Regions from separate parts of the Arthrobacter sp. FW305-BF8 genome, predicted to be linked through region 1. Evidence: riboswitches for the same ligand, from Rfam matches in the RefSeq annotation. Region 1 holds a riboswitch; each other region holds the start of a gene.
The links. Region 1 has a riboswitch for cyclic di-AMP ahead of LFT45_RS21885 (C40 family peptidase). Riboswitches for the same ligand answer to the same signal wherever they lie in the genome.
Positions count from the first base shown of each region.

Region 2: linked by a shared signal. The riboswitch ahead of LFT45_RS01145 (NlpC/P60 family protein) and the one ahead of LFT45_RS21885 (C40 family peptidase) in region 1 are both predicted to bind cyclic di-AMP.
Region 3: linked by a shared signal. The riboswitch ahead of LFT45_RS22845 (NlpC/P60 family protein) and the one ahead of LFT45_RS21885 (C40 family peptidase) in region 1 are both predicted to bind cyclic di-AMP.
Region 4: linked by a shared signal. The riboswitch ahead of LFT45_RS05100 (M23 family metallopeptidase) and the one ahead of LFT45_RS21885 (C40 family peptidase) in region 1 are both predicted to bind cyclic di-AMP.

Region 1 is NZ_CP084561.1:4,825,980-4,832,926, forward strand. Features, by position in the region: gene LFT45_RS21875 (purine-cytosine permease family protein) at 1-659, opposite strand, end outside; gene LFT45_RS21880 (YybH family protein) at 708-1,121, opposite strand; gene LFT45_RS21885 (C40 family peptidase) at 1,413-2,360, opposite strand; cyclic di-AMP (ydaO/yuaA leader) riboswitch at 2,367-2,535, opposite strand; gene LFT45_RS21890 (NAD(P)(+) transhydrogenase (Re/Si-specific) subunit beta) at 2,685-4,058, opposite strand; gene LFT45_RS21895 (NAD(P) transhydrogenase subunit alpha) at 4,055-4,426, opposite strand; gene LFT45_RS21900 (Re/Si-specific NAD(P)(+) transhydrogenase subunit alpha) at 4,426-5,646, opposite strand; gene LFT45_RS21905 (IclR family transcriptional regulator domain-containing protein) at 5,791-6,630, opposite strand; gene LFT45_RS21910 (3-oxoacid CoA-transferase subunit B) at 6,764-6,947, opposite strand, start outside.
Region 2 is NZ_CP084561.1:251,553-258,499, reverse strand. Features, by position in the region: gene LFT45_RS01155 (GTP pyrophosphokinase) at 1-475, shown strand, start outside; gene LFT45_RS01150 (SulP family inorganic anion transporter) at 483-1,985, shown strand; cyclic di-AMP (ydaO/yuaA leader) riboswitch at 2,166-2,331, shown strand; gene LFT45_RS01145 (NlpC/P60 family protein) at 2,335-3,069, shown strand; gene LFT45_RS01140 (GGDEF domain-containing protein) at 3,262-4,401, opposite strand; gene LFT45_RS01135 (bile acid:sodium symporter family protein) at 4,555-5,592, shown strand; gene LFT45_RS01130 (LLM class flavin-dependent oxidoreductase) at 5,589-6,947, opposite strand, start outside.
Region 3 is NZ_CP084562.1:117,830-124,776, forward strand. Features, by position in the region: gene LFT45_RS22840 (cytochrome c oxidase assembly protein) at 1-1,000, opposite strand, end outside; cyclic di-AMP (ydaO/yuaA leader) riboswitch at 2,114-2,291, shown strand; gene LFT45_RS22845 (NlpC/P60 family protein) at 2,296-3,096, shown strand; gene LFT45_RS22850 (hypothetical protein) at 3,251-3,712, shown strand; gene LFT45_RS22855 (copper resistance CopC family protein) at 3,758-4,372, opposite strand; gene LFT45_RS22860 (DsbA family protein) at 4,469-5,176, opposite strand; gene LFT45_RS22865 (cation diffusion facilitator family transporter) at 5,176-6,093, opposite strand; gene LFT45_RS22870 (cytochrome c oxidase assembly protein) at 6,286-6,947, opposite strand, start outside.
Region 4 is NZ_CP084561.1:1,137,424-1,144,370, forward strand. Features, by position in the region: gene LFT45_RS05085 (DUF3027 domain-containing protein) at 1-39, shown strand, start outside; gene serC (phosphoserine transaminase) at 195-1,325, opposite strand; gene LFT45_RS05095 (metal-dependent transcriptional regulator) at 1,672-2,367, shown strand; cyclic di-AMP (ydaO/yuaA leader) riboswitch at 2,519-2,760, shown strand; gene LFT45_RS05100 (M23 family metallopeptidase) at 2,772-3,593, shown strand; cyclic di-AMP (ydaO/yuaA leader) riboswitch at 3,730-3,901, shown strand; gene LFT45_RS05105 (C40 family peptidase) at 3,972-4,664, shown strand; gene LFT45_RS05110 (NlpC/P60 family protein) at 4,767-5,555, shown strand; gene LFT45_RS05115 (HNH endonuclease) at 5,778-6,278, shown strand; gene mobA (molybdenum cofactor guanylyltransferase) at 6,314-6,907, shown strand; gene LFT45_RS05125 (DUF6457 domain-containing protein) at 6,944-6,947, shown strand, end outside.

The DNA of each region.
Region 1 (6,947 bases):
AACGCGCCAAAGGAGATGGGGTTGGACATCACGATCAGCGCCGATCCTATGAAGGACGGCCAGAACAGTGCGTTGGTAGCTGCATCGGATCCCGGCCCGAACGTCCCCGCGTAAGACGCGTCGAAGGTACCCGCGAATGCAACGATTCCGAGCAGGAAAAGCAGTGACGCCGCGACCACAGCGATCTTGTTGACCCAGAGCATGAAACGGAACCCGTAGATGCACACGGTCAGGATCAGAACAGCAAAGACGCCGTAGGCAAGGCTAAGCGTTACGGCGTTTTGAGGCAGCCCCACCAGGCGGTTCGCGCCCCCTACCAGTGCGTCCCCTGAGCTCCACACGGAGATGGAGAAGAAAGCGAAGGCCGTCAGCAGCGACAGGAAGGATCCCACCACGCGGCCGTGCACGCCCAGATGTCCGGACGACGAAACGGCATTGTTCATTCCGTTCGTGGGGCCGAAAACGGCCATTGGGCAAAGTATCAGGCCGCCAACCACGACACCCAGGACAGTGGCCATCAGCGCGTCCTTGAAAGACAGCCCAAAGAGTATGGGAAACGATCCCAGGACTACCGTGGCGAAGGTGTTTGCGCCGCCGAACACCAGGCGGAACAGGTCCAGCGGTTTGGCCGTCCTGTCGGCAGCGGGAATCGGTTCGATGCCGTGTTTTTCGACCTCTGTTACGGCTGGCGCTTTGAAATCCTGGCGTCATGAGATCGCCTTCGGACTAGCAGGCGCCGGAGAAAGGTGCTCATGAACGGCGAGCACGCTGCCAGACTCCGTCCTGGTGAAAATGATGGTCTCCCTCTCGCGAAGGGTCTCTTTGGTTCCGGAAACCTCGATGACGGTTTCGACATCGTGGCTGAACACGGCGCATGTTCCGGCGTTTTGGATGTGCGCATTGTAACTGGCGCACTCTGCGACCCGCCAACCATCCGAGAGCCAGTTCTGCCACAGGGCGCGGTATTCCCCGCGCGAACTAAGTCGGTCCGGTTCGGAATGGAAGATGAAGGTCGCATCAGGGGCGAAACAGTCGAAGTAGTCGTCTGTGTCGGTGGCCGCGAAGGCGGTCATCAGCCTCTTCGCCGCCTCTTCGACCTCGGCGGTGGTGATTAGGTCCACGGGTACTCACTCTCGGCGTTGCTTGTAAGGTTTCCGCCGTGACGTGTTCCAGCTCACATCCGGTCAGGGTGCCAGTAAACCGGATCAAGTATTCGGTAGTCAACAATTGTTGCTTGCCAGTCACTTTTATTGCGCAGTCGGCTGCCGCCTGCACCGAATCCGGCGGGCCTTCCCTGCCCGCCGGGTGTGCGGACCACAGCGGGCCGGAGGTATTCCGGGAGACAACAGCGGCGGGTGCTGATGCACCCGCCGCTGTTGTGTGAAACCCGCCCGTCAGGCGCTCACGCGCTGTTAGGCGTTCACCCGCACGTAGGTGGAGCCGGTGAGCCAGGAGGCCGGGTGCACGATGGTTTCGTTGACGCCATTCATGCCGCTGCTGATGGCCTGGCCGCCGCCGATGTAGACGCCGACGTGTCCGGCGCTAATCATCAGGTCACCGGGCTGCGGGGCGGAAACCGGAGTCCCGTACTGGTAGAACTGTGCGGGGGCCAGGTCGCCGACGGACTTACCGACAGAGCGCAGTGCCTGCTCCACCAGGATGGTGCAGTCCTGGGTGGCGCCGAGCTGCGCCCGGGCAGAGGCCACAATGGCTCCACCCACGCCACTGGCTGACTGGGTTGCAGCCGCCGGTGTAATCGAGGCGGAGGCGTTGTAGATTCCCATGCTGGCAGGCGCCGGGGCAGCCGGTGCTGGAGCCGCGGGAACTGCCGGAGCGGCAGGAACCTCAGGCACTGCCGGGGCCGCAGGTACAGCGGGAGCTGCAACGGCACCCGGTCCGGGGATGAGGATCTGGTCGCCGGGGTAAATGACGGACGCCAGGGACAGGCCGTTCTCCGCGAGGAGTGCATCAAGGCTGACACCGTGGCGTGCTGCGATGGCACCAAGGGTGTCGCCGGGCACCACGGTGTGCGATGCGCCGGCAACAGCGGATCCACCGCTTGCCGGCGCGGGAACTGCCGGGGCGGCCTGTGCCGGTGCGGGGACTGCCTGGCTGGGTACTGCCAGCGCCTGGCCAGCGGCGGACTGGACAGCAGCAGCGGCGTCCGGCGTCTCAGGCGCGTAGGCACCCGCGTGCGCGGGGGCTCCGGCGCCGAAGAGGAGTCCGGAAGCGACGGCGGCAGCGGCCGCCGGCTTGGCAACCGAGGCGGCGTTGGACCTGAGGGAATACTGCAGGCCCTGCAAAGCGATGGACGTCGTCGGGGTGGCGCGATGGCGCGCGGCGGTGAACTTACGTGACATGGTTGATGTGCCTCTCCCATGCCTGCGGGGTGAGCTGTCGGGTTCGGATGGGAGTCACCCGGTCCTGCCCGCCGCTAGGCGGAGCGTCTGGACTTAACCCCTAGGCCTTGGCTTGCAAGGCCGATACAAAGGTGGTTCCCCCGTCCCTGCCTGTTGGTCATAGCGAACGGATCCCGGTCAGCGGCAGGGCTCGGCATTCTGCCCGGGAATGCCCTGAGCGGAACCAGGGCACCGGCCGAGGCTATCGCACTCAGGCCCCAAAAGTCACATTTGAGTAACGAGGGTGTGTCGGAAAGGCCGGGGACAACCCCCGGATGCTGCCCCCTACAGGGCCTTCACCGCGCCCAGCACCTTCGTCAGGGACTCCTTGGCGTCGCCGAACAGCAGGGTGGTTTGCGGTTCGAACATGAGGTCGTTCTCGATTCCCGCGAACCCGGGCCGCATGGAGCGCTTGAGGAACACCACCTGCCGTGCGTCCGCCACCTCAAGGATGGGCATCCCATAGATCGGCGAGCCTGCGGTGGTCTTGGCGGCGGGGTTCACGACGTCATTCGCGCCCACCACCAGCGCCACGTCGGCGGTGCGGAACTCGGAGTTGATCTCACCCATTTCCTTGAGCGATTCGTAGGGCACATTGGCCTCGGCGAGCAGCACGTTCATGTGCCCCGGCATGCGCCCCGCCACGGGGTGGATGGCGAAGTCCACGCGGGTACCCCGGGATTCCAGGGCCTGCGCCAGCTCCGCCGCGGTGTGTTGTCCCTGCGCGACGGCCAGCCCGTAGCCGGGAACGATGATCACGCGCTGCGCGTAGCCCAGCAGCACCGCCACGTCCTCGGGGCTCGACGAACGGACCGGACGGTCGCTCACAGCGGTGGATCCCGCCGTCGAACCTCCCCGGAACGCGCCGAACAGGATGCCGGCCACGCTTCGGCCCATGGCCGCAGCCATCGCCCGGGTGAGGATGGTGCCGGACGCCCCCACCAGCGTGCCGGCCACCACCAGGAGCACGTTGCCCAGCACCAGGCCGGACGCCGCGACCGCCAGGCCAGTGAAGGCGTTGAGCAGCGAGATGACGATCGGCACGTCGGCGCCGCCCACCGGCAGCACCAGCAGCACGCCTGCCACCAGGCCCAGCAGCAGGAGCAGGAGGGCCAGGACCAGTGAACCCCCAAGCACGACGGCGGCCGCCGCACCGACGGCGGCGAGCAGCACTGCGGCCATGAGTACCGGCAGGCCGGGGAACACGACGGGGCGGGTGGTCATGAGCTCCTGTAACTTCGCGAACGTCACGGCGGAACCGGCGAAGGACACCGCCCCCACCAGCAGGGTGAAGACGACGGCGACGCGCACCCAGGCGTCCTCCGCATGGGGCAGTTCCAACAGCGCCACGAGGGCAGCGGCGCCGCCGCCCACGCCGTTGAAGAGGGCGACGAGCTGGGGCATCTGGGTCATCTTGACGCGCCTGGCCACGGGGGCTGCCACGCCGGAGCCCACGGCTATGGCGCCGAGGATCAGGGGGACGTTGTCCAGCCGGGTTGAGAAAAAGACCGTAACGACGGCGACCACCGCACCAAAGGCGCCGATGAGGTTGCCGCGGCGGGCGGTTCGCGGGGAATTCAGGCCCTTCAGCGCAAGGATGAAGAAGACGGCTGCCGCGAGGTAGAGCAGGGCGGTGACGTTGGGGTCGAGGAGGGTCACCGAGTGGCCTCCGTGTTCTCCTTGGTGTCAGCGAGTGTGGCGCCCGTAACTGGCGTGGACCCGGGCGCACCGGGCTTGGCCGGCTTATCCGGCTTGCGGCCGCGGAACATCTCCAGCATGCGGTCCGTCACCACAAAGCCGCCCACCAGGTTCGCCGTGGCAAGCACCACCGCCAGCAGCGCCACCGCGAGGACCCAGGGGTGCGTTGCCTGGCCGGCGACGATGATGGCACCCACCAGGATGATCCCGTGGATCGCGTTCGCGCCGGACATCAGGGGCGTATGCAGCGTGCTGGAAACCTTCGACACCACTTCGAAGCCGACAAACACCGCAAGCACGGTGATGGTCAGCAGGCTGATGCCGTCCATCAGACCACCCCTTCGTTTTCCGATGTCTTCACTGGCCCGTCCGCCAACTCATCGGCGAGTCCGTTGTCCGCCTCGCTCGCGACCACCGCGAGAGCCTCCGCCGTCGGCGGGTGCCGCACCACGCCGTCGTGCGTCAGGCACGCACCTGCTATCACGTCGTCGTCGAAATCCGGGTCCACCGTCCCGTCCCGCGTCATCAGCGCCAGCAGGTTGGCCACGTTCTTCGCATAGAGCCGGGAGGCGTCCGTGGGCATGGCCGACGCCGCGTCCTTGAGGCCGACGACGGCGACGGTCCCCTTTCCGTCGGCCGTGGGGACGTGGATGTCCCGGCCGGCCACGGACCCCTCCACATTGCCGCCCGACTCCGCGGCGAGGTCGACCACGACCGATCCGGGGCGCATGCCCTGCACCATCTCACGGGTCACCAGAAGCGGGGCGTGCCGGCCGGGGACAGCCGCCGTCGTGATCAATACGTCGGCATCGGCGACGTGGGGAGCCAGCAGCTGCCGCTGCAGGGCGCCGCGGTCGGCGGTGAGCTCGCGTGCGTACCCGCCAGCCGCCTCTGCGGTCTCCAGATCCAGCTTGATGAAGGTGCCACCCATGGACGTGACTTCTTCGGCGGAGGAGGGCCGGATGTCGTTGGCGGAGACGCGGGCGCCGAGCCGCTTCGCCGTCCCGATCGCCTGCAGCCCGGCCACGCCGACGCCGAGCACCAGCACCCGGGCGGGCGGGACGGTTCCGGCGGCGGTCATGTACAGCGGGAAGAAGCGGGGCAGGCGGATGGCGGCTTCGAGGACGCAGCGGTAGCCGGCCACGAGGGCCTGCGAGGACAGGGCGTCCATGGACTGGGCCCGGGAGATGCGCGGCACGAGTTCCAGTGCGAAGGACGTGACGCCGCCCTGGGCCAGCGCCCTGACGGTGGCGAGTTCGGACGACGGCGAGGCCAGGCCCACGGTGACGGCGCCGCGCTTCAGGGCCGTCGCCGTCGGAAGTTCCAGCGGACGTACATGGGCGAGGATGTCCAGCCCGGCGGGATCGAGGTCGTCAACGATGCGGGCACCTGCCTGGCGGTATTCGTCGTCGGCGTGCCCGGCGGAAACACCCGCCCGGGATTCGACCAGCACCTCCAGGCCCAGTCCGGCCAGCTGCTTTACGGTTTCCGGCGTCGCAGCGACCCGCCGTTCGCCTTCCCGGCGCTCCCGCGCTATCCCCAGCTTCACCCGCAACTTCCCTTCCAACGGTGCAGCGGCTCCTGCCCATTTCAGGCCCGAGGACCAGACCACGGAGCGGCACTGCTGCACGTAGTTGGCTAGAGTCTATGGCCCAAGGGACCGTGGCGGGAGGGCGGCGGCTAACCGCGTCCCTTACCGCCCGCTGGAGAAGTCCGACGAAATGCGCTCCGCCGTGGCCACGATTTCCTTCCGCACGGACTCCAGGTAGGCCTCACGGTCCAGCTTGGCGGCCACGGACTGTGCCTGCAGCGAGACGTTGACGGCGGCCACCACTTTCGGGCCGTGATAAACCGGAGCGGCCACGGACATCAGCCCCAGCTCCAGCTCCTGGTCCAGGAGGCACCAGCCCTGAGCCCGGACCTTGTCGAGGACGGCCAAAAGGTCCTTCACCGTGCCAACCGCGCGTGGGGTGAGCGGCCTGATCTCCGCCGCCGCCAGGTATTCCTTAAGCTGCTCCGGCGGGAGCCCGGCCAGCAGCACCCTACCCATCGACGTCGCATAGGCGGGGAACCTGGTGCCTACGGTGATGCCGATCGTCATGATCCGGCGGGTGGTGACTCTTGCGATGTAGGCGATGTCCGTCCCGTCCAGCACCGCTGCCGACGTCGACTCCCCCAGCTTCAGGGACAGCTCTTCCAGGTGCGGCTGGGCCAGCTGCGGCAAGGAAAGACCTGAAAGGTAGGCGTAACCGAGCTGCAGCACCTGGGCCGTAAGCGCGAAAGTCTTGCCGTCGGTCCGGACGTAGCCGAGTTCCACCAGCGTGTGCAGGAAACGCCGGGCCGTGGCGCGGGTGAGATCGGTGCGGGCAGCCACCTCGGTGAGCGTCATGTCGGCGTGCTCAGTGTCGAACGCACGGATGACCGCGAGCCCGCGCGCGAGCGACTGCACATACTGGTCGCTGGCCACCGGCGTCGCACCGTCCTTCGGCACTCGGCCCGCACGAGGCGTGGTCCCTGCTGCTGCGTCGGTCATGGTTACTAATCCTAATCGGCGCGAATGGACACTTCCGGCCCCGCCCCCGCACGCGCGAACTGGCAGCTGATGCCCTCAAAACCCGGGTTTGCGGTCATCTGCTGCCAGTTCGCGCTGGGATGTGGGGGAAGCGTTAGTGCTCGACGGCGGGGGCTGCGGTGAGGGGGACGGGGACCAGGGCTTGGAGTTCTTCGAGGGTGCAGCCGAAGGTCTCGCGAACGCGGACGCCGTCGGGGCCGGTGAGGAACACGGCCTTGTCGGTGTACACGCGGGTCACGCAGCCCACGCCGGTGAGCGGGTAGGTGCAGGCTTCCACG
Region 2 (6,947 bases), 340 kb from region 1:
CCGCCAGTTCACCGCCACCGCCGCCATGCTGGAGACGGTGGAGACGGCCTTCGCCGACCTGCACGAACGCTACGAGGAGGTCCGCAGCTACTGGGACCTGGACGGAGAGGGCGCGGCGCAGCTCACCCCCAACCGCATCCGCGACGTGTGGCGTACCCTGCTCCCGCACGTTGACCGTAAAGTGGATGACGACTGGGGATGGGCAGCCGAACTCTTGGCGGCCCACGGACTCAAGCAGACCGTCCAGCTTGCCGGGCTGCTCAGCGCCAACCGGATCACCGAGGTCCGCAGGGCCCTGGACCACCGCTACTCCCCCGGCCCGGACCGCCTGCTGGATGACCTCCTGCTGTGGCAGTACGGCACCAAACACATCGACCTCACCGCCGAGGCGCCCGACGCCGTCCCCCACCCGCGGCGCGACAGCCTCCTGCGGCGGCTGAAGCAGATCGAGCGCTATCGCCAGACGAAGAAATAGAGTTTTCATGAAGCCCGAACAGCTCCAGTCCGTCCGGGCCACGCTCCGTTCCCCGCGGCGCCTCAAGACCGAGGCCCTCGCCGGACTGGTGGTGGCCCTCGCCCTCATTCCGGAAGCCATCGCATTTTCCGTGATCGCCGGAGTGGACCCCCGGATCGGACTGTTCGCCTCCTTCACCATGGCGGTGACCATCTCCTTCGTTGGCGGCCGGCCCGCCATGATCTCGGCCGCGACAGGCGCCGTCGCGCTGGTAATCGCGCCGCTGATGCGCAGCCATGGGCTGGACCACCTGATCGCCGCGGTGATCCTCGCCGGGATCTTCCAGATCCTGCTCGCCGTCCTGGGCGTCACCCGGCTCATGCGCTTCATCCCTCGCTCGGTGATGGTGGGCTTCGTGAACGCGCTGGCCATCCTCGTGTTCATGGCCCAACTGCCGGAACTGATCGGGGTTCCCTGGGCGGTGTATCCGCTGGTCGCCGCGGGCCTGCTGATCGTGATTGGCTTCCGCCGGATTACGACGGCGGTGCCGTCACCTTTGGTGGCCATCGTCCTCCTGACGGTCCTCGCCGTGCTCGCCGGCATCGACGTCCCCACTGTCCAGGACAAGGGCCGGCTCCCGGAAAGCCTGCCCACGCTGTTCATCCCCCAGGTGCCTCTGACGTGGGAAACCTTCCAGACCATCGCCCCGTTCTCGCTGTCCATGGCGCTCGTAGGGCTGCTGGAATCCCTGCTGACTTCCAAGCTGGTGGACGATATCACCGACACGCACTCCAACAAGACCCGCGAATCCTGGGGCCAGGGCGTGGCCAATATCATCACCGGGTTCCTGGGCGGCATGGGCGGCTGCGCCGTGATCGGGCAGACCATGATCAATGTCAAGGGCTCCGGCGCACGGAGCCGGGTGTCCACGTTCCTCGCCGGTGTCTTCCTGCTGGTGCTGGTAGTCACCTTGGGCGACATCGTGGGCCTCATCCCCATGGCCGCCCTCGTAGCCGTGATGATCTTCATCTCCGCCATCACTTTCGAATGGCACTCGGTTGCGCCCGCCACCCTGAAGCGGATGCCCAAGTCGGAAACCGCCGTCATGCTCATCACGGTGGGCACGGTGGTGGTCACTCACAACCTGGCGATCGGCGTCGGCGTCGGGGTGCTAGCGGCGATGGCGATGTTCGCCCGCCGGGTGGCCCATTTCGCCACCGTGGAGCGGACAGAAGTGGAGCTCAACGGCCGGACTGCAGCCACCTACACGGTGGACGGCGAACTGTTCTTCGCCTCCTCCAACGACCTTTACACGCAGTTCAACTACGCCCGCGACGCCGAACCTGACATCGACAAAGTGGTCATCGATCTGCACGCCTCACACCTTTGGGATGCCTCCACTATCGCCGTGCTGGACGCGGTCACGGAGAAGTACCGCAGGCATGGCCGGGAGGTGGAACTCATCGGCCTCAATTCAGCCAGCATCCAGATGCGGGAACGTCTGGCGGGGAAGCTTAACGCCGCAGAGTGAGCATTATCACTTCATGGCGCCCATTCCCTTTACTTGACGCGGATCAGCATGGCGGGAAGCGACACGGCCCCGTTACCTTAATGTGACATTCGGAAAAGCCTCCCGTACGGTGGAAAACGTGCCTCCTTCACCGACGAGGCACTCCCGCGCTGATTGCCTAACTCTGCCGCAGCCCGAGGAACCATTCGAATACCCATGTCCGGCAGAGACGGGGAAACCACTTTTCGGCCCGCTTGAAGTGGGCCTTGGGGTGAAGCCGCACAGTTCCTGACCACGCTCAGGACCGCGGCCGGGTGCCTCCCATCCGAATCCGACAGCTCACCTCGCAGGCATCGGGAGAGGCTTCTTCATGTCGTTCCGCTTTATTTCTGGCCGCCGTGCTGCGGTCATCCTTGCAGCATCCGGCCTGGCCTTCACCGGCAGCGTCGCAGCCAACGCGGCCAACGCTCCGGCCCAGCAGGCCAAGGCTCCCGCCGCCGCCCCCGCGACGGCTGGACAGTTCCAGGCTCCCCTCACCGCCGCCTCCAGCGTCAAGATTGCTTTTGAGCGCCCCGCGGTTAAGTCGGCTCCCGCTCCGGTAGTGGCAGCGCCCGTCGTCGAAAAGCCGGTTGTGAAGAAGGCTGCGGCGCCTGTCGCCCCCGTCACGGCAGCCCCGGCCGCTGCGCCAGCCAAGGTTGCAACCGCGCCGGCCGCACCTGCGCCCGCACCGAAGGTCACCGTCCAGGCTGCGGCTCCCGCGGCCAAGGCCCCCGTCAAGGCCGCCGCAGGCGTCAACGCCACCATGCTGGCCTCCGCTTACGCGCAGATCGGCATCACGCAGGACTGCACCGCCATGGTAGAGAAGGCCCTCGGCGCCGCCGGCATCCGTGTGGGTGACCTCGCGCCGATGCAGTTCCTGAGCCACGGCCGGGTCGTCTCCACCCCGCAGCCCGGCGACATGATTGTGCAGTCCGGCCACGTGGCCATCTACGCGGGCGGCGGCAAGGTCATCAGCGGCGGCATGAACGGTATCAACGCCACCATGGCCCACCCGCTGTCCTGGCTCACGGCCACCGGTCCCGTCACGTTCGTGCGCGCGGGCTAGCAGAGCTGAGAAACCGCCGTGTTCCGCTGCCTTGGGGGCGGCGGAACACGGCCACCCCCCAAGGTGCTCCCACCTTTCTACAAGGAGTAGGGAACACACTGTCTATGCCTGATGAAAGACCGCAGGCTCCGGCTGCGAGTCAGGATCGCCGGGTCCGGATTGTCCCCCATGCATTCCGGATCCGGTGCCGGCTCAGCCCCTGACCGTGCGGTTCCGCCCCTGTGACTTGGCTTCATAGAGAGCGACGTCGGCAGCCGCGATGACCTCGTCGAGGTCGGCGGTTGCCGCGTTGTAGGTGGAAATGCCGTAACTGACGGTCGGCATCCGCAGCAGTTCGGGGATGTGCTGCTCTGCCAGCCTCCTGCTGATTTCCCTCGCAATGATTTCAGCGCTCTTGGGGCCTGCGCCAGGAAGCAGGAGGATGAACTCCTCGCCGCCGTACCGCCCGGCAAGGTCCGTAGACCGGACCGATGCGCTGCACGCCTGGGCAAAGGCCCGCAGTGCAAGGTCGCCCGCCGCGTGGCCGAAGGTGTCGTTGACTGACTTGAAGTGATCGAGGTCTGCCAGGATCAGCGACCCGCCGCTGTTTGCAGCCTTGCTGCGTTCCAGCTCCTCGGCCGCCGCCTCCACGAAGGCACCGCGGTTCAGGAGGCCCGTCAGCCCGTCCTGGGTGGCGACCGTGCGCAGCGCCCGGGTCTGCTGCTCGGTGCTCAGCCCCGCCATGCTGAAGGAAACCACCACCAGCAGCACCATCGTGACCATCGTGGTCACCGCGGACCCGAAGTAGGTTGCAAAGACGGGACCGCTTGGCCCTTCGATGAGGAACACCACCAGGCGGCAAAAATAGAAGAATGCCACTCCGCCTGCCGCGATGGCCATGGGGATCCTGACCCGGGAGTACCCCGGTTCCAGCCGCCACAGTTCATGCGAGGCCAAGCCAATCAGCACAGCCATGGACGCGAGGAAGACAGCACCACCGGCCCACGTATTGGATCCCGGATTGTCGACCGCGGCGGCGGCGGCGGTGATGACCGGCAGCGCGACGGACAGCCAGATGTTGTGCTTCAGGTTCCGGAGGGAACGCGCGCCGGCCCAGACCCCTGCCGCGCCGGACACCAGCAGGAAGTCGCCCAGCGGATTGGCCCAGACCTGCTGCGCCGTGCCGTTCAGGAGGAAGGCCGCCGAGCCGGAAAGGAACAGGAGCAGGGCCGCGCACCACCAGGCACTGTAGGGCGAGCGGGTGCTGCGGAAGGTGGAAAAGTAGAACAGCAGCGCCAGAACCAGGGCCATCGCCGCGAAGGCAATCCGCAGTGTTGCCGTGTCTAGGATCATTCCGTCCCCTTGAATCCGATCCAGTGCAATCCAGTATCGCACCGGGAGCGCCCGGGGTCGCGCTGTGCGGCAGAGAATTTTGCCAGTACGACACATTTGTCTGACATCAGTCATGAATTGGCCGTCACGGCGGTCCGGTGCCAGCATTATTGAATGCTTGAGGCAACAAAAGACCCCAAAACCGCTCCCTCGGCCACGGAGGCCGGCGCTGCCCCCCTGAACCCGGCCCTCGCTGCGGAAGCGAAAATTGCGCGCGTCGCGGTGACCGTCTTTCCCCTTCTGGTGCTCGCAGCCGGCATCGCCGGGTTCCTGCTTCCCGGCGCCTTCAAGCCCCTTGGCCCGGCGGTCCCGTACCTGCTGGGAATCATCATGTTCTGCATGGGCCTGACGCTGACGCCACCAGACTTCACCGCGGTTGCCCGCAGGCCGTGGGCCGTGGTGCTGGGCATCGTGGCCCACTACGTGATCATGCCCGGGGCCGGCTGGGCGATCGCCACCCTCCTCCACCTGGAGCCCTCACTGGCAGTTGGCCTGATCCTAGTGGGCTGCGCGCCCTCCGGCACGGCCTCCAACGTGATGGCCTTCCTGGCCAAGGGCGATGTGGCCCTGTCCGTCGCCGTCGCCAGCGTATCCACGCTCATCGCCCCGGTGGTCACCCCCGTCCTGGTGCTGTTCCTGGCCGGTTCCTTCCTCACCATCGACGCCGGCGGCATGGTGCTGGACATCGTCAAGACCGTGCTGCTGCCGGTGATCGCGGGCCTGCTGGCCCGGCTGTTCCTCAAGAAGCTCGTCGCGAAGGCGCTGCCGGCGCTCCCCTGGGCATCCGCCGTCGTTATTTCCCTCATCGTGGCGGTAGTGGTGGCGGGAAGCGCCAGCAAGATCCTGGCGGCCGGCGGCATCGTGTTCCTGGCTGTGGTGCTGCACAACGGATTCGGCCTTGGCCTCGGCTACCTGGCCGGCAAGCTCGGCCGCCTCGACGACAAGGCACGCAGGGCCCTCGCGTTCGAGGTCGGCATGCAGAACTCGGGCCTGGCGGCAACGCTCGCCACCGCCCACTTCACCCCGCTGGCGGCCCTGCCCTCAGCAGTTTTCTCGCTCTGGCACAACATCTCGGGCGCAATTGTCGCCGCCTGGCTGGCCCGGAAGCCCCTGCAGGAACAGAAGCCTCTCCAGGAGAAGCAGGAAGCCTAAACCGCGGTGTTAACCGCGAGTTCCCTGGCGGCCGGTTCAGCGGAGTCAGCAGGGGCAAATCCGCTCGCGGGCCGCGGCAGCCCGTAGTGCTCGCGCAGCGTGTGCCCCGTGTACTGCTGGCGGAACAGCCCGCGGGCCCGCAGGATCGGGATGACGTGGTCCACGAAGGCGTCCAGGCCCGAGGGCAGCACCGGCGGCATGATGTTGAAGCCGTCCGCCGCGCCCTTCACGAACCACTCCTGAATGGCATCCGCCACCTGCTCGGGCGTCCCGGAGAAGGTGCGGTGCCCGCGGCCGCCGCCGAGCCTGCCGATGAGCTGCCGGACAGTGAGCCGCTCGCGCCGGGCGAGCTCCACGATCAAGGTGTACCGGCTCTTGGCCCCCTCAATGGCATCCTCCGACGGGAGGTCCTCGGGCAGTTGCGCATCAAGCGGCAGGGATTCGGGTGAAACCCGGAGGACTCCGGCCAACTGCTTCCGTGCATGCTCAGGATGGATGAGCTCATCGAGCTGCTTCTCCAGCCGCCGCGCCTCGTGCTCGGTGGAGCCGATGACCGGAACAATGCCCGGCAGAATCTTGATGTGTTCCGGGTTGCGGCCCACGGCGGCGGTCTTCCGCTTCAGGTCGGCATAGAAGCGCTGCGCCTCGGCCAGTGTCTGCTGCGCGGTGAACACGGCCTCGGCGTAGCGGGCGGCGAAGTCCTTGCCGTCTTCGGAAGAGCCTGCCTGCACGATCACCGGATGGCCCTGGGGTGATCGCGGCACGTCCAGGGGACCCTGGATCCGGAAGTAGCGGCCGGTGTGGTTGACGGCATGGACGCGTGAGCTGTCACCCCAGATCCCGGCCACCTTGTCCCCCACCGCGGCGTCGTCTTCCCAGCTGTCCCAGAGCTTCCTGGCGGCGTCCAGGAACTCTGCGGCGCGCTCGTAACGGCGCCAGTGTGCGGGCTGATCCTCCAGCGAGAAGTTCCGCGCTGCGGCCTCGCCGGCCGTTGTCACCACGTTCCAGCCGGCCCGGCCGCCGCTGATGTGGTCCAGCGAGGCGAACCTGCGCGCCAGGTTGTAGGGATCGTTGTAAGTGGTGGAGGCGGTGCCGATCAGCCCGATCCGCTTGGTCACGGCGGCGATGGCACTGAGCAGGACAGTCGGCTCGAGGGTCCCGTAGGGGCGCTGGCGCACGTCGCCGTGCAGCACGGGCGAGTCGGCGAAGAAGATCGAGTCGAAGGTGCCGCGCTCCGCCGTTCGGGCGAGCTGCTGGAAATGTGCCACCTGGGTTCCGGCAAAACTGTCGCTTTCGGGCAGCCGCCACGACGCCTCATGGTGTCCGGTGCTCATCAGGAAGGCATTCAGGTGGAG
Region 3 (6,947 bases), on a different replicon from region 1:
GCGTCCCCGTCGCGCCCGCCCCGGCCGGAGTTTCGGTCCGGGCCAGGGCTGCAGCCAGGCCGGAGGCAGCCCCCATGACGGCGAGCTCCGTTATGGCCAGGACCGTGAAGCTCCGCCGCGCGTGCGGATCCCGGTCGAGCCTGGCCAGGACACGGCGGCGGTGAAGTGCACCGAAAAGCCCCAGGATCAGGAAGGCCCCCGTCTTCACGGCGACGATGACCCCGTAGGGGCTGAGCACATCGGCCGGGGTGTTGATCTGCGCCAGGGCGGCCAGCACACCGGACCCTGCCAGGCTGATGAAACACACCAGAGCCAGCGTCGAGTACCGCCGTACGGCCGTTGCGAGCCGGGTTCCGGGCAGCAGGGGGCGCAGGAGCACCAGGGCCACAAGCCCGCCTACCCACACAGCCGCCGCCCAGGAGTGCACAACAACCCCTGCGGTAGTGTCAGCGTGGCCGCCCCCGCCAGCCGCATGCGACTTCAGCACGAGCGGCACGAGCCCCGAAAACGCCAGCAGCACCGTGCCGGCGAGAGCTCCCGGACTGACCAGCCGGAAACAGCACCACGCAACTGCGGCTGCCGCCGCGGCGGTGAGAATCCCTGCCCGGCCGGCATCAATGGTGGTCAGGTACACGATGAAAGCCGCATCGAAACCTGCCGAGACCGGCCGGTTTGCGATGAACAGAAAGTTTGCACCGGTGTAGACGAAAGCGCTGGCGGACCAGAGGACCGCGGACCAGCCGGCGAGCCGCAGTGCCGCTTTGCGGGCCGGCTCCCGGGCAGGCAAGGCGAACGCGGCCAACACGAGGGGACCCACTGTGCACGCGGCGGCGACATTCAGGACGAGCTTGGTCGCCGGCAGGCCCCACCGCACCACCGGGCCAGTCAGATCCACCGCGCCCGCGTCGGCGCCGCCACCGTACCTGTATGCCCATACCAGTGCCAGCACTCCGGCGATAAGCAGTACCGCGGCCGAGCCGAACCGCATCACGATCGACATGACGTCCTCCTCCGGCACCGCTGCTGCCGGACAGGCGTGCCGTTGCGTGAGGGGGATCGGCGCCGGTGCTGGTCCAAGACTGGCGGCCACGCCTTGGAAAATCCTTGCATGGTGGCCCCCGCAGGACCGCCCCCGCAGATCTGCAGGTTTCCCCAAGGTTCCGTTGGGAGCGTGGGGTGTGTGAGGGAGCACCAGGAGGGCGCAACCAGCCCGACACTGCCGCTCCCGCGAAACCAGCATGAAGCAGACCGGGAAGGCCAGAGCATCATGACGGCCGGCGCTGGAACGGGAGATCAGCACCGTGCGGCAGCGGCTGCCCGCGGTTCGACACGCAGGCAGCCGCTCTCCACACCGGGCCTGGTCCTCACCGGCGTGCTGTGCGGTGCCGTTGGCCTTGCAAGCGGGCATTTCTTCACGATCATGCAGATTGTTACCTTACCTACCTCATTTTGCTGGCCCTCGTACGGACGGCGCGCACAGGGTCCGCCAGCAGGGTCTCACTGACGGCCGCCGCGGGTGCAGCGTGGATCGCGGCAACGGTTGCCTACTGGGTGAGCGTCCTCGCTCACGCCGATGGGCGCTCATCATCGGCCTCATTTGCCACGGTCCTGTTCTACCTGGGATTCATCGCGCTCATCGGCCTTGGCGGGATGCTCGCTTCTCGCCGAATGGTTGGGAAGCGGTGGCTCGCGTCCCTCTGCGGGGGTGCGTGGGCAGCCTCTACAACGATGTTCTGGTTGAGCATCCTCTCCCCGTCCCTCCCTGAATTCTCCGCCGCGCTGTTCGATCTCGGCATCACGGCGCTGGTTGTTCTGGCAGCCTCTGGCGTGGACCCGCATCGCCGGGCCCATCCAGGAAGGCGCGCGGGGATTTAACTGATCTGCATTTACGCGGGCTCCGCTATCCGTGCTCCCGCATCGGAATGGCGTTAGTCAACAGCCGCGCCCGGGAGGCGCTTCTGCAAAAGGGGAAGCGCCCGGGCTTGTCGGCCGGCGCAGAAACGGGCGTTACCCTAATGTGACATGGCCGTGGATACACGCTATCGTGTAGCGCGTGCCTGTGCTCTCCGATAGCGGGCACTCCCGTGCAGATTGCCTAACTCTGCCGCTGCCCGGGATTCGTTCGCATACATCGTCCGGCAGAGACGGGGAAACCACTATGCGGCCTGCTCGCTAAGCAGGCCTTGGGGTGAAGCCGCGCGCCACCTCCGCACTCATGCGGGGTGTTCGTGCGGCCGGGTGTCTCCCATCCGAATCCGACAGCTAACCCCGCAGGCTCTGGGAGAGGCCTTTGTCATGTCTTCACGTCAAGCTGTCGCGCGCCATCGCGCAACCCCCACACGGACCAGCCGGCTCGCCGCCATCTCATCCGCAGTCTCGACCAACACGGGCACCATGGGACGCCAGGCGGCCGTGATCGCCGCGGCGTCCGGCCTCGTGCTGACCAGCGGTATTGCTGCCAACGCCGCGGCCGCCCCGGCTCAGCCGGAAGCGGTGCCGGCCGCGGCTCCGGAAGCGGCCGCCCCGGCTTCCGGAGCAGTCAGCGCAGGCTCGAATGTCCGGATCTCCTTCGAGCGCCCGGCCGTCAGCTCCACGCCTGCCCCCGTTGTTGACCAGGCCCCTGAGGCTGCCCCGGCCGTTGAGCCTCAGGCGGCTGCGGTTGAGCCTGCCGCTGCGCCCGTCCAGGTTCAGCCCGCAGCTGCAGCCCAGGCGCCGGCACAGCCTGTAGTGTCCGTGCAGGCCAAGGCCGCGCCGGCCCCTGCCCCCGCGGCGGCGGGCGTCAACGCGGCGATGGTATCTGCTGCCTATGCGCAGCTGGGCATCACCCAGGACTGCACAGCCATGGTCGAAAAAGCTCTGGGAGCAGCCGGCATCCCCGTCGGTGACCTTGCCCCGATGCAGTTCATGAACTACGGCAGCGTCGTCGGCACCCCTCAGCCCGGGGACATGGTGGTCCAGCCCGGACACGTGGGTATCTACGTGGGCGGCGGGAAGGTCCTCAGCGGGGGCATGAACGGTGTCAACGAGACCATTGTTCATCCATTGTCCTGGCTGACCGCGACCGGCCCGGTCACGTTCGTCCGCCCGGGCGCGTAGAGCGCCCGATACTGTGGGCCGGTGAGCCGCTGCCTTGGGGGCTGCGGCTCACCGGCCCTCAGCCTGTTCTGGTCCGGGATCTGGTGCCTGCCCACCCGACCGTTCCGCAGCGCAGAACGGCCCCACACCCCTTGCCGGGACGTTAGGACAAGAAGTGCCAGTTGAATCCCCAGGCCGCCCGCAGTCACACCCGGTGGCGGCCCCCGCCGCGGCCAGGATGCCGCTGGGTGCCCGCCGTCTGATCCTCCTCGGCGGCCTCGCCATCCCGGTCGGGCTTGTCGGGGGGCCGTACCTGCTGGGCGCGCAGCTGCTGGCGGCGGCCGGCGTTGTGCTGATCGCCGTGGCGTTCTCCTACCGTGCCACCGGGCCGTGGTTCTCCAAACTGTCCTGGGCGGCAGCGGCTGCCGGGACCCTCTGGATTGCCTGTTCTGCCGGCTACTGGGCGTCGCTGATCACGGCGGCTGACTCATCAGCTCCGCTGCCCTGGTTCACCCCCGTGCTGTTCAACGCCGGCGTCGCCTGTTTCATCGTGATGGCCTGCGCCTCGGTCGGGGGCGTTGTTCTCAGAACAGTCCGCGGCCGCCGGGGCCAGGCCGCCGTCACCGGACGGCCCTGACGGAAGCGGCCGGTCCCGCTTCAACGGGACCGGCCGCTTCCCGGATCAGACGCTGTCGTTCCGGTGACGCCTGCGGAAGAAAACGGTTGCGCCAATCGCGAGGGCCAGAAGCGCCCCCGCGATGGCCAGTGTCAGCGGGGCATTGCTGTTATCCGGCGGCGCCACCCGCTCAGGGGTGGTGGCGCCTGCTGTCGGGGCCGCAGTCTCCGTGGCCGGAGATGGTGCGGCTGAAGCCGCTGGCGCCGTGGCCACGGAAGCGGGGGGCTTCACCGTGAAGGAGAATGTTCCTTCGATCGGGTGACCGTCGGAGGACACGGCCCGCCACAGGACGGTATGCTTCCCGGGGCTCCCGGTGGCAACAGCGGTCGATAACCTGGGCCCATCCACGGTCACCTTCCCGTTGCTGACCGTTTTTCCGCCGCCGTCTTTGACCGTGATGACACTAAGGCTCAGGCTCTCGGAATTAATGGGAGGTTCCGACAGCGTCAGGGACACCGTTGCGGGCGCCGCGGTGATTACCGAATCCTGCGCCGGCGCAGTCGATGACAGGCTATCGTGCGCCATGGCCGGCGCAGCCACAACAGACGCGGACACCAGGGTGGCCAGCGCAGCGGCCAGCCGGAGAAGCGCCCGAAAACCTGGACTGGGATGTTGTTTCATCAGTTTTGATCTTCCATTGGTGACAGGGAGCGGGGAGGCCTGGATGCCCTTGGCCCGGTTTCCACCCGGCTCTGGCTTGGAACAGGCCAGTATCCCCTATTTGGCGGCGTCCGCGAGCAACTGGCGGAACTGTTCTTCGGTGTCCAGGGTGAGTTTTTCGCCGTTGAGGAAGAACGTCGGCGTCCCGGAAACACCGAGTGCCTTGCCGTCGGCGATGTCTTTGCGGATCCGGTCCTTCGTTGCCTCGTCGGCGACGGCAGCGTCGTACTTGGCCAGGTCCAGGCCGAGTTCCTGCGCGAAAGAACGGAACAGGGCGGCCTGGGAGTCCTGTTTTTCGCCCCACTGCGGCTGGGTGTTGAACAGTTTAGCGACCATTTGCTCGTACTTGCCCTGCTGGGCGGCGGCTTCCGCGGCGAGGGCGGCGGTGCCGGAATTGCGGTGGGAGGGGATGGGGAAGTAACGGTGGACGAAGGTGATCCGGTCCCCGTATTCCTTTTTCAGCTTTTCGACGAGGGGGTAGGCCGCCCGGCAGGACTCGCATTCGAAGTCCAGGAACTCCACGAGCTGTGCTTTCTCTGTCGCCGGTGTGGTGATCGCGTGGCTGTCCTCGCGGACGAGCTGGGCGTCGGCGGCCGGCGCCGCGGCGGTGGGGGCGGGTTTGGTGGCCGTGACGACGGCGTACCCGATCACTCCGGCGACGGCGATGAAGGCGAGCAGTGTCCACAGCACGAGGCGGACTTTCCTGGCCGTGCCGGCAGGTTTCCGGGGATCTGGGGGTGTGGGGGCGGTCGGTGCTGGTGTCATCAGTGGGGCATGCTTTCCTGGTCTCGGTGGGCGGCGGGTTCGATCTGGAAGGTGGAATGTTCGACGCTGACGTCGAAGTCTTCGGCGACGCAGCGCTGCAGGTCCGCGAGGATGGACGCGGCGTGTCCGTCACGCATGCAGTGATCCTGGACGGTGACGTGGGCCGAGAGGACCGGGGTTCCGGAACCGACGAGGGAGGCGTGCAGGTCGTGGACGTCGATCACATGGGGCAGGGCCAGGATGTGTTCACGGACCCTGGCCAGGTCCAGGCCGCGGGGCACGTTTTCCATCAGCACATCGGTGGTCTCGCGCAGCAGCTTCAGGGTGCGGGGAATGATCAAAGCGCCGATCAGCAGGGACACGACGGCGTCTGCCCGGGTCCAGCCGGTGAGGGCGATGATGACCGCGGCGGCGATCACGGCGACCGAGCCGAGGGCATCGTTGAGGACCTCGAGGAACGCCGCCCTCATGTTGAAGTTATGGTGCCGGCCCGAAGCGAGCACGATCAGGCCGATGGCGTTGCCGGCCAGGCCGATAATGCCGAACCACAGCATCGTGGATCCGCCCACCTCCGGGGGCTCGAAGAGCCGGCGGATGCCTTCGACGATGACGAAGCCGCCCACGCCCAGCAGCAGGGCCGCCTGCCCGGCGGCGGCGACGATCTCGGCCCGCCTGTATCCCCAGGTGCGCTTCAGCGTGGCCGGTTTCAGCGCCAGCGACGCGGCGATCAGTGCGATCAGCAGCCCGGCCGAGTCGGTGAACATGTGCCCGGCGTCCGCCAGCAGCGCCAGGCTGCCGGTGAGCACGGAGCCGATGATCTCGGCGACCATCACCGCGAACGTGATCGAAAAGACGATGATCAGCTTGCCACGGTTGCCGGCAGCGTCGCCGCCGTGGGAGTGGTCGTGTCCGCTCATGGGCGCGCCTCCGAGGTATAGGTAGTAGCAGTGCTTGGATGGGTCGGGGTCCGGTGGCTCGTTCCGGGCAGCCCGGCAGGCATTGCACGAACCGGTGGTGGCTGCCTCAGGATCTCCGGGGGCAGGCGGAGCGGCCGGACGGCTGCGCCGGCCGGGGAGGCGTGGGGCAGGAAGCGTTCGGTCCTGGAGTTCTCAGCCATTGCCGTTCCGTCCCGGCGGGGGGCTGTCACGGTGTCCGAGCCGGGCGAGCATGGCGTTGTAGGCGTCCAGGTCAGCGTCGTTGTTCCGGTCTGCCGCGCGGTCGAGCCTGCGGGTTTCACGCGCGTCCGAGCGGGACCACATGACCGCAACTCCGATGGCGAGCAGAAGCGTGGGGACCTCTCCGATTCCCCACGTGATTGCCCCGGCTTTTTGCTGGTCTTCCAGTGCAGGCAATCCCCAGTCCCGGCCCAGGGCAGTGAACCAGTCGGGCTGGATCAGGGTTGTCGATCCCATCAACGTCACACCGAAGAAGGCGTGGAAGGCCATGGTGGCCAGCAGCAGCAGCAGCCGCAGCGGGAACGGCGCCCGGCGCGGCGCCGGGTCCGTTCCGATCATGGACAGGACGAACAGGTACCCGGTGATCACAAAGTGCACCGTCATCAGTTCATGCCCGGCATGCTCGCGCAGGGCAAAGCCGAAGGCGTCGGAGTAGTAGAAGAGGATGATGGACCCGGCGAAGTTTGCCGCAACGAACAGCGGATGTGTCACCACCGCAGCCGCCCGGGAGTGGACCAGGATCAGGAGCCATTCCCGGGGACCCCTGGATCCGTCATGGCGTGGCCGCAGTGTCCTGAGCGCCAGCGTCACCGGGG
Region 4 (6,947 bases), 1.2 Mb from region 1:
AGCGTCGAAGCAGAGCCCGACGCCCACGAACGCGACTAATCACAACGAGTAATGGTTTGCAACCACTGACGGCGCCGTCCGGCCACAAGCCTGGACGACGCCGTCGAACTTTAAGCAAAGAGTTTTTTGTCCAGATAATGGGGCCAAAAGGCCTTCGAACCCCGATTATCTGCACAAAAACTCCCCGCCGGTGGTTACTTCTTCAGTTCGCCCACCACGTAGTCGATGCACTCCAGCAGGGCGGAGACATCCGAAGGCTCGATGGCCACGAAGGTGGCGATGCGCAGCTGGTTGCGTCCCAGCTTCCGGTAGGGCTCGGTGTCCACGATGCCGTTGGCGCGAAGCACCTTGGCAATGGCGGCGGCATCGATCGAGTCGTCGAAGTCGATGGTGGCGATGACGTTGGAGCGCTCGGCCGCATTGGCAACGAATGGCGTCGCGTATTCGGAGGCTTCCGCCCACTTGTAGATGCGGCCAGCCGAGTCGGCCGTGCGGCCGGCGGCGAAGTCCAGGCCGCCGTTGGCGTTCAGCCACTGCACCTGGGCATCCAGCGTGACGAGCGTGGACAGGGACGGGGTGTTGTACGTCTGGTTCAGCTTGGAGTTGTCGATGGCGGTCTTCAGGTCCAGGAAGTCCGGGATCCAGCGCCCGCTGGCCTTGACGCGCTCAGCCCGCTCCAGCGCAGCCGGGGAGAAGAGGCCTAGCCACAGCCCGCCGTCGGAGGCGAAGTTCTTCTGCGGCGCGAAGTAGTAGACATCCGTCTGGGTCACGTCGACATCGAGGCCGCCGGCAGCCGAGGTTGCGTCCACCAGCACCAGTGCGCCCTCGTCGACGCCGTTCACCCGCTGGACGGGCGCAGCGACACCCGTTGAGGTCTCGTTCTGCGGCCAGGCGTACACATCCACGCCCGCCTCGGCCTTGGGGGCGGGACAGGTGCCGGGCTCGGACTTGATGATGGAGGACTCCGCGAGGAACGGCGCCTTGTTCGTTGCCGCGGCAAACTTGGACCCGAACTCGCCGAAGGACAGGTGCTGTGCCTTCTGTTCCACAAGGCCGAAGCTGGCGACGTCCCAGAACGCCGTGGAACCGCCGACGCCGAGGACAACCTCGTAGCCTTCGGGGGCACGGAAGAAGGTGCTCAGGCCTTCGCGGACGGATCCCACGAGGTTCTTCACGGGGGCCTGGCGGTGCGACGTGCCCAGGAGCGTCGTGGCGGCCGCGGAGAGGGCCTCGATCTGCTCGTGCCTGACCTTGGAGGGACCGGCGCCGAACCGTCCGTCCTTGGGCAGGAGGTTTGCGGGAATAGTGATGCTGGTGTCGCTCACAATGGCTCCAATTTTCGGCATGGAAGTGCGGTTCGGCTGGGTCGGGGCGATGGCCGGCAGGCAACCATGACCGCCACGAAGACCCTCCTTATTCTGCCCGAAGCGCGGATACGGCGGGAACACGCACCCGTCATAGTCCAGTCACTGAGACAGGCCCGCCACCCACCGCGCAGATTATCCGGAGTAATTCAAAATAGGCTAAGCTGGCACTGGACGTACGGGCACACAGCCGGTGCTGCGCCGCCGTCGGATACGCGACCGCCGCTGCAGCTTGCCGGATCCCGGTGCGGCGGACCCGCGGTACGGTGGGACGGACAAGAATACTGGGCTCGAGGAGCTGAGCTGAATGACGGATCTGATCGACACCACGGAGATGTACCTTCGCACCATTCTGGAGCTGGAGGAAGAGAACATCGTGGCGCTTCGGGCACGCATCGCCGAACGCCTCCGGCACTCAGGCCCCACCGTTTCGCAGACCATCGGCAGGATGGAACGCGACGGCCTCGTCGTCGTCTCCGGTGACCGCCACCTCGAACTGACCGAAGTGGGCCGGAAGCGCGCCACCGAGGTGATGCGCAAGCACCGGCTCGCCGAGCGCCTCCTCGCCGACGTCATCGGCCTTGACTGGGCCTACGTTCATGACGAGGCCTGCCGGTGGGAGCACGTCATGAGTGAACGGGTGGAGCGCAGGATCTACGAAATGCTCGACCATCCCACCGAGTCGCCGTACGGCAACCCCATCCCCGGCCTGGCGGCGCTCGGGGGCCAGCCCGCCCGCTCGTTCTCCGACGGCGTGGTGAACCTGCTCGATGCCATGGCCGGCTACGGTCCGGAATCCAAGGTCACCGTCAGCCGCCTGGCAGAACCCATCCAGGTGGAGCCGGAGCTGCTGGTCCAGCTGGATGAAGGCGGGATCCGGCCGGGCGCTGCCGTCTCGCTCGAACGTGTGGGGGAGTACATTTCTGTCCGCGTACCCGGGTTCGAGGGCGCCCTCGAGCTGCCGCCGGAAGTCGCGGCGCACGTGTTCGTGCGGGTCGGTTAGCGCCGAAAGCGCAGCTCCGCCTGACGCCGGCGTCCTGTCTGACATCTGCAGGCAGGATGACCTACCACTTTTGCACAGCGAATATAACGGAATTATTACTGCGCCTCTTAATCGCCTATAGTTAAACAGCAACGCCGATGCAAAAGCGTTACCTGATCTGGAGCCGAACCTTGCCAGCAGATCAGTAGCACGAGTCACCCACTGGCAGGGGCGGGGGAACCACAACCGGCTGTTTCTACAGCCTTGGGGTGAAGTCCGCAGCAGCAAGTCTCTTCCGCAGAAGGAATCCTCCCGGGATACCCCTGTGCCGGAATGGCTTGTTATGGCGGGCCGGGTCCGAACTCTCTGACCCGAATCCGACAGCTAACTTCGCAGGCTATCCAGAGAGGAAGCAGTACTTGTCCATGCAGAATGCCCGGGGCCGCCGCCGCGCGTCCGGTCCCGCTCCTGAGCCGCGCCCTGCGGAGGCCATTGCCGCGGACCGTCCCCGGGACGCTCAGCGCGAGGCGCGCCGCCGCCGGGGTCCGTTCCGGCAGGTTACGGATTTCGCTTCGGCCAGTGGTGTTGGGCAAAAGGCTGGAGTGGCCCTTGCTGCTACCGGCCTGCTGCTGACTGTTACCGTCCCCGCCACCAGCCCCGTCCTGGCTGCCGACGAGCATCAGGGAGGAGCGTCCGCGTCCGCCGCCTCACCGGCCCAGCCGAAGGTCTCGGCGGAAGCGGCAGCGAAGATCGACTTCAGCCGTACGTCCGTCTCCACCACCGGTGACCCGGACGGAAAGCTCAAGCAGCTCCTGAGTGCCCAGTCTGCCGGCAGCATCAGCCGTGCGGCCTCGGTGGGCACCTTGGGCGGGCCGCTGACCACGCTCGTGAAGTCTTCGCCGTTCGGCTACCGGGTTAGCCCGATCACCGGCGGCGCCGGTGAGTTCCACCGCGGCCAGGACTTCGCCGCCCAATGCGGCACGCAAGTGCTTGCTGCGGCCAGCGGCAAGGTCACGTTCGCCGGGTGGCACCCATACGGGGGAGGCAACCGCGTGGTCATCGACCACGGCAACGGCTTGGAGACCACGTACAACCACCTGTCGTCCTCCAGCGTCGAGGTTGGCCAGAAGGTCACCCGCGGTGAGGCGATTGCCCTGAGCGGGACCACCGGCGCCTCCACCGGCTGCCACCTCCACTTCGAGGTGATGGTCAACGGTGAAGTCGTTGATCCCACCGGCTGGCTCTAAGCCAAGCCGAGTGAGCACTCTCATTCCTGTGACATGCCGTGACCTGAATGTGACATTAGCTCCAAACTGCTGTACCGTCTAAACCGCGTCAACTTTTCCGAAGTTGACGCTCTTGAGTGGATTGCCTAGCTCTGCCACCGCTCAAGGTCCGTTCGCATTACATCGTCTGGCAGGGGCGGGGGAACCAATTTTGGTCTTCGCAAGAAGGCCTTGGGGTTAAGTCGCAAAAGCTTCCCAGGAAGCCGAGTGGCCGGGTGCACTCCCATCCGAATCCGACAGCTCACCTCGCAGGCATTGGGAGAGGCTACCTTCGTGTCTTCACGCCACAATGCCGCGCGCCACCGCGCGCAAACGGTTCGTATGAACCCATTGGACTCCGTGTCCAAGGCGGTTAGCGCCAATGCCGGCACAGTAGGTCGCCAGGCAGCTGTTATCGCAGCTGCTTCAGGTCTCATCCTGAGCGTTGGCATGCCTGCCAACGCAGCCGACGCCAACATTGGTGTTTCCGCCTCCTCGGAGACCGGATCCCAGGCCGCGCAGCTTGCTGTGACCGCCGCGCCCACCGCCACTGTCTCTTTCGAGCGTCCTGAAGTCACCACGGTGGCTGCCCCGGTCGCCGAAATCATTGCTCCGCAGTCGAGCGATGAGGGCCAGGCGGGCGATGCAGGCCAGGCCAGCGACGAGAGTGCCGGTGCGGCCCAGGCCGTCACCGCCAAGTCCACCGATGGTGCGGCCTCAGCCGCAGCGTCCGGACTGGCTGCAATCGCGTACACCGGCATCGGTAACCCCTACGTCTGGGGCGGCACCACCCCCAGCGGCTGGGACTGCTCCGGCTTCACCCAGTGGGTTTACGCTCAGGCAGGCATCAGCATTCCCCGCGTCAACGCGTGGACTGCCATGAAGCCCACCTCCACGCCTGCTCCCGGCGACCTGGTCATGCAGAACGGCGGCGCCCACGTGGGCATCTACGTCGGCAACGGCATGATGATCAGCGCGCTGAACCCCTCGGACGGAACGCTCCTGCACGCGGTGTCCGCCACGGGCACGTCCTCCTTCTTCACCCTTCGCTAAAAATCCGATTCGAGACGGGCCGGCTTACCCCCAAGATGCCGGCGCGTCGATAACCCACGTCCTGCTACCGCGGTCCGTGGAACACGAAAGAGAGAAATCTTAATGACTACACGTGCGACCATTGCACGCCACCGCGCCGAGGTCACCAAGACCAACTCGCTGGCTGTCATTGCCAAGGCCGTCGGCGACAACGCCGGTGGTGTGGGCCGCCAGGCCGCAGTTATCGCTGCTGCTTCCGGTCTCGTCCTGACCAGCGGCATCGCCGCCAACGCTGCTGAGACCAACGTTCAGCGCGAATCCGCTCCGGCCTCCACGCTGGAGGTCCAGTCCGCTGCGCCGGCCACGATTTCCGCTGCGTCCAGCATCGCGATCTCCTACGAGAAGCCCGCTGTCTCCACCGCCCCGGCTCCCGTCGTCGAGGCCCCCAAGCCCGTCGTCAAGGTCCAGGAAGCGGCCCCCGCTGTTGAGGCTGCTCCGGTTGCTGAAGCCGCACCCGCAGTCCAGGCCACGGCAGCCGTTGCAACTGCTGCCCCGGCAGCTCCGAAGACCACCGCCGCCAGCGGCAAGGGCGCTGCAATCGCCGCTGCCGCCTACGCACAGCTGGGCGTCTCCCAGGACTGCACCGCCCTGGCCACCAACGCACTCGCAGCTGTGGGCGTCCACTACCACGGCTGGCCGGCAGGCTACCTGTCCCTCGGCCGCACCGTGAGCGCTGCTGAGGCTCAGCCGGGCGACCTCGCCTACTACCAGAACGGCGGCATGGGCCTGGCCCACATCGCTGTGTACGTCGGCAACGGCCAGGCCGTCCACGGCGGCTGGAACGGCGGAACCACCGCACTGTTCAGCGTGAACGTCGGCTCCGGCCCGGTCTTCATCCGCGTCGGCGGCTAAGACCCCCAAGCGTTACGGAAGGACCCCCGCCAGCACGGCGGGGGTCCTTTTTTGCCTTGCACCCGCATGAATTTTCGGCGACACGCCATGGCGATGCTTGTGTTCGATTCGCTCATCTGCCTAGTGAGTGTTTACTCTTATGGTGTCGATCCATAGCCCGGACATGCAGAGGGCAGCCGGCCCTCGCGCCTCTGCCGGGTGCGGCCGTGAAGAGGTATGTGCATGCGCACTCTCGTTCTGAATGCTGGATATGAACCGCTGGCGGTAGTGACATTCCGCCGGGCGCTGGTCCTTGTGCTCACCGGAAAAGCAAGCGTGGTGGCCGAAGGCGACGATCCTGTCGTCGGGCCGCAGGACATCATGGGCCGTCCGTCCGTGATTCTCCTCAACCGCTACATCCGCCCCCGGTACAACATGATCACCGCGGTGAGCAGGCGCGGTGTGCTTCGCCGCGACGGCCACCGGTGCGCCTACTGCGGCAAGGCAGCCCACACCATAGACCATGTCCAGCCGAAATCGCGGGGCGGTGCAGACTCTTGGGAGAACCTCGTCGCAGCCTGCCTTCGCTGCAACAACGTCAAGGGTGACCACACGCCCAGCGAAATGGGCTGGAAGCTCCGGTTTGATCCGGCGCCGCCGGTGGGCACCATGTGGCAGATCAAGGAGCTGGAAAAGCCCACGCCGGCGTGGGATCCGTTCCTGCTTCCGGAAAGAGCAGCCTGACTCTGGTTTGAGCCTTCCAGGCTTACGCTGGGTGGGTGGACTTTGACGCAATAATCCTGGCCGGCGGCCGCTCCTCGCGACTGGGCGGCTCACCCAAGTCTGCCCTGATGTACGACGGCGCCACGCTCCTTGAGCGCTCCCTCGCGGCTGCCGGGGGTGCCCGGCACACTGTTGTGGTGGGACCTGCGGCGGCGGGCCTTCCCGCTGAGGTCCTCACTTCGCGCGAGGATCCGCCTTTTGCAGGTCCTGCGGCGGCAATCGCCGCCGGCCTGGCCGCCCTGCAGGGTGCAGACCCCGCGGGCATGGTCCTGGTTCTCGCGTGCGACATGCCACGCGTGGGCGATGCTGTCCGCGCCCTCCGGGACGCTCTCCCCGGCGCGGGCGCTGACGGCGTCATGGCCGCATCCCCCGACGGGCGGCTGCAGCCGCTCGCGGGTTTTTATGGCACAGCTGCGCTAGAACGCGCCGTGCAGGCTGCCGCGGCGCGCAATACCCTGGTGCACGGCTCAGTCTTCGCCCTCCTTGCTAGTCTTGACGTGCAGGCTGTGGTTGTCCCTGCCGGCTCCACCGACGATGTGGACACCTGGGACGATGCGGCCGCGTTGGGAGTAGCTGTCCGGGAGCAATGACCCGCATTCCGGACCGCCGTGAATTTGGAGGCAGGCATGA